2 regions of the Pseudarthrobacter sp. MM222 genome follow, and region 2 is predicted to be linked to the other one. Evidence: riboswitches for the same ligand, from Rfam matches in the RefSeq annotation. Region 2 holds a riboswitch; the other holds the start of a gene.
What was found. Region 2 has a riboswitch for cyclic di-AMP ahead of OM977_RS03655 (M23 family metallopeptidase). Riboswitches for the same ligand answer to the same signal wherever they lie in the genome.
Positions count from the first base shown of each region.

Region 1: another riboswitch for cyclic di-AMP. It lies ahead of OM977_RS02805 (hypothetical protein); the one in region 2 lies ahead of OM977_RS03655 (M23 family metallopeptidase).

Region 1 covers NZ_OX352321.1:576,148-578,319, forward strand. Annotated here, with positions in the region: gene OM977_RS02805 (hypothetical protein) at 68-880, opposite strand; cyclic di-AMP (ydaO/yuaA leader) riboswitch at 879-1,037, opposite strand; gene OM977_RS02810 (HAMP domain-containing sensor histidine kinase) at 1,211-2,172, opposite strand, start outside.
Region 2 covers NZ_OX352321.1:761,715-763,886, forward strand. Annotated here, with positions in the region: gene OM977_RS03650 (metal-dependent transcriptional regulator) at 237-938, shown strand; cyclic di-AMP (ydaO/yuaA leader) riboswitch at 1,089-1,304, shown strand; gene OM977_RS03655 (M23 family metallopeptidase) at 1,309-2,127, shown strand.

The DNA of each region.
Region 1 (2,172 bases), 190 kb from region 2:
GGAACGCCCCGGATCGCGGGGATCCGGGGCGTTCTGTTGCTGCTGCGTAGGGGTAGTGCCTGGCGGCTTAGTACCAGTTGTGCGCGTAGTGGAAGTTCAGGGCTCCGCAGGGAGAGCCGTACCGCTGCTTGACGTAGTTGAGCCCCCAATTGATCTGGGTCCGGTAATTCGTCAGGTAGTCCGCGCCGGCACTGGCCATCTTCTCGGCGGGCAGGGACTGGACCACGCCATAGGCGCCGCTGCTGGCATTCGTGGCGGTGGTCTTCCAGTCGGACTCCTTGGTCCAGAGCTTCGCCAGGCACTGCATCTGGTCGGCGGCCCAACCGTAGGAGCCCAGCTGGGCTGCGGCGTAGGCCTGCGCGCCGGCGGGGTCGTCGACGGCAACGGGCTTCGCCGCTTCCGGCGCCGGCGCCGGCGCAGGCGCAGGAGCGGGCGCTGGTGCCGCGGCCGCCGCAGGAGCGGCGGCAGGCGCGGCTTCGGCAGCGGGCGCCGGCGTTACGGCCGGCTCCTCTTCCGCGGGCAGGGCTTCGACGCTGGCCGGCGACGGCGCTGCCGAAGCTGAGGGTGCGGATGTAGGTGCCTCGGCGCGGACCCGGTCGAAGTCGAGGAGAGCCAACGGGTTGGCCGCGATGCCGGACGCGGCCGAGTTGCCGGCAGTGGTGTGGCTGGACTCCGCGGCCTGTCCGGCCGCGCCAACTCCGAGGAGGACCGCGCAGGCCGTGGCGACCACGGCGGCGCGGCGCCCGGTGTGACCGACGCCCCTGGCAGACCGGGACCATACCGAGACGGGCTTGGCTGACTCGGCGCGGTGGCGCGAATGGGCGCGGCGGGGTTTGCCTGCTGCGCCGTCAGGGCGCGTTTGTACCTTGAATTCAGTCATGATGCCTCTCAACGCCTACGGAGTTAGCTGTCGGGTGCGGATGAGAAATCCGGCCGCACGGATACTCACGTGTCGGCTTAACCCCAAGGGTGCTTGGATGCTGGCTGCCCGGGAACTCTGGGTTCCCCGCCTCTGCCTGGTCCAGCATATTCCGGGACGCGGCAGAGTTTGGCGTCCGTCCGGATATGCGGCTCCAGTTCCGGCCGCACTCTATCGACCGTACAGGAGTTTCACGCTGAAGTCACATTTTGGTAACGGAAGGGTGCGGCGTCGGAGCGTCGTCTTGCGCTTTTGTGGTCGCTGGGGCCGGGGCCGTACGGCGGTACTGAGCTAGGATTCCCGCGGGCCTCCGGGGAGCCGCACGGCAAACTCGGTACGGCCAGGGCGGGAGGTGACTTCGACGGTGCCACCGTGCGCTTCTACAATCGACTGCACAATCGACAGGCCAAGCCCGCTGGTCCCCTCGGCCGTGGGTGCCGCGGCCATGGTTCGAGCCCCGGGTCCGCCCGCCGTCCCGGACCCGACGAACCCGTCAGCCGCCGTCGTCGCCGGGTTTTTCCGGGCGGCATCCGCCCGGGCGAAGCGTGAAAAGACCTGGTTCAGGAATTCGGCGGGGATCCCTTCGCCGTCGTCGGTCACCGTGACCACCGCGCTGCCGTCGGCCGAACGCATCACACCCGTGACCACCGTCGTCCCGGGAGCGGTGTGCTTGCGTGCGTTGGACAGCAGGTTCGCCAGTATCTGGTGGAGCTGAGCGGACTCGCCGCGGACCACCACCGGTTCCTCCGGGAGCTCCAGCCGCCAGGCGTGGTCTGGCGCCATGACCTTTTCGTCGCTGACCGTTTCGATCGCGAGCTGGGTCAGGTCCACGTCGCTGAGTTTGAGCGGCTGTCCTTCGTCCAGGCGGGCCAGCAGCAGGAGGTCCTCCACGAGGGCTGTCATCCGCTCGGACTGGCTTTGCACCCGCGCCAGGGACTTCGCACCGTCGGGCGTGAAGTGCTCGGTCATCCGCATCAGTTCGGTGTAACCGCGGATGGCTGTCAGCGGGGTCCGCAGCTCGTGCGAGGCGTCCGCCACAAACTGGCGCACCTTCATTTCGCTGGTCTGCCGGGCCTCCAGCGCGCTCGAGACGTTGTCCAGCATCTGGTTGAGGGCGTACCCCACGCCCCCCACCTCGGTGCCGGGGTGCGCGGCCGACGCCGGAACGCGCACCGCGAGGGCAACCTCGCCGGCGTCGAGCGGGAGGCGGGAGACCTTGGTAGCCACCTCTGACAGCTGTTCGAGCGGCTTCA
Region 2 (2,172 bases):
TTTTCATTCTGCCTGACTGCCCCGTGCGCGCGGGAAAAGAGTTCGTCATAGTCCGGTCATTGAGACGGATGCAGCCACCGGGGGGCCGTCGTGGCCTCCCAGCGATTATCCGGAGTAATTCAAAATAGGCTAAGCTGTGCTGCGAACGTACGGCGGATCCCGCCAAGGCAGCCGCGCGCATCGGCACGCGGTACGGTGGGAATGACGCAAGGACGGCGCTCGAGGAGCTGAGCTGAATGACGGATCTGATCGATACAACCGAGATGTATCTGCGGACCATTCTGGAACTTGAAGAAGAGAACATCGTCGCCCTCCGCGCCCGCATCGCCGAACGGCTGCGCCACTCCGGACCCACCGTCTCGCAGACCGTCGGCAGGATGGAACGGGACGGACTGGTGGTTGTTTCCGGCGATCGGCACCTTGAACTGACGGAAACCGGCCGGAAACGCGCCATCGGGGTCATGCGCAAGCACCGCTTGGCGGAGCGGCTTCTGGCCGACGTCATCGGCCTCGACTGGGCCTATGTCCACGAGGAAGCCTGCCGCTGGGAGCACGTGATGAGCGAGCGGGTGGAACGGCGGATCTTCGAGATGCTCAACCACCCGACTGTTTCGCCCTATGGAAATCCGATCCCCGGGCTCGCGGAGCTTGGGGGACTGCCCACCCAGCCTTACGCACTGGGCGCCAGCGTCGTAAACCTGCTCGAGGCGATGACAGGCTACGGGGCCGATTCGCGGATCACGGTCAACCGGCTGGCCGAGCCCATCCAGGTGGAGCCGGAACTGCTCGTCCAGCTGGACGAGGGCGGCATTCGTCCCGGCGCCCTGGTGTCCCTGGAACGCGTCGGGGAGTACATTTCGGTCCGCGTGCCGGACATCGAAGGCGCCCTCGAGCTGCCCCCCGAAGTCGCAGCTCACGTCTTTGTTACCGTCGGTTAACCAGCCTTCACCCGCCGTTGGTGGGACGACCCATGAGTTGTGCACAACGGAGATAACGGGATTATCACCAGGCGGCTTAATCGCCTATAGTTAATCACCAGTACCGATACCAAAGCGTTATCTGATCCGAAGCCGAGCTCTGCCAGCGGATCAGTCGCAGAGTCACCTTCTGGCAGGGGCGGGGGAACCACTTCCGGCTGTTTTCCGAACAGCCTTGGGGTGAAGTCCGTCAGCGGCAAGCACACTCCACCGAGGGACTCTTCTTGAATTCCTCTGTGTCTGGATGCTTGTTCACGGCGGACCGGGTCTTTGATCTCTCTGACCCGAATCCGACAGCTAACTTCGCAGGCTCTCCAGAGAGGAACCGTTCTTGACCACCCAGACCACCCGGGGCCGTCGTCGTGCGACCGGCCCCGCTCCGGAGCCGCGTGCGGCAGTCGCCGTTCTGGCAGACCGCCCGCGTGATGCGCACCGCGACGAACGCCGCGGCCGCCGGAGCCCGTTCCGCCAGGTAACGGACTTTGCCGCCGCCAGTGGTGTGGGGCAGCGTGCCGGCATCGCCCTTGCTGCGACCGGCCTGGTCTTGACGGTTACAGTTCCCGCTACCGGCCCGGTGATGGCCACCGACACCGGCTCAGGTACCGTCGCCGCCGCCTCGCAACCAGACGTTACGGCCGCTTCCGCCGCAAAGATCGACTTCAGCCGCACCGCCGTGACCACCAAGGGTGACCCCGACGGAAAACTCAAGCAGCTGCTGAGCGCCCAGTCAGTGGGCAGCATCACCCGCGCCGCCTCCTCCGGGAGCCTCGGCGCACCCATGGAGAAGATGGTGACGGCTTCGCCGTTCGGCTACCGGGTCAGTCCCATCACCGGCGGCTCCGGCGAGTTCCACCGGGGCCAGGATTACGCCGCGCAATGCGGAACGGCTGTCCACGCGGCTGCCAGCGGAACCGTCACGTTCACCGGCTGGCACCCCTTCGGCGGCGGCAACCGCGTAGTAATTGACCACGGCAACGGCCTGGAGACCACGTACAACCACTTGTCTTCATCGAGCGTGAAGGTTGGCCAGCAGGTCTCCCGCGGCGATGTTGTGGCGATGAGCGGCACCACCGGAGCATCCACGGGCTGCCACCTGCACTTTGAAGTGATGGTTAACGGCGACGTCGTTGACCCGACCGGCTGGCTCTAATAGCCGATGGATGACTCTCGCATTCTTTTGACACGCCGTGATCTG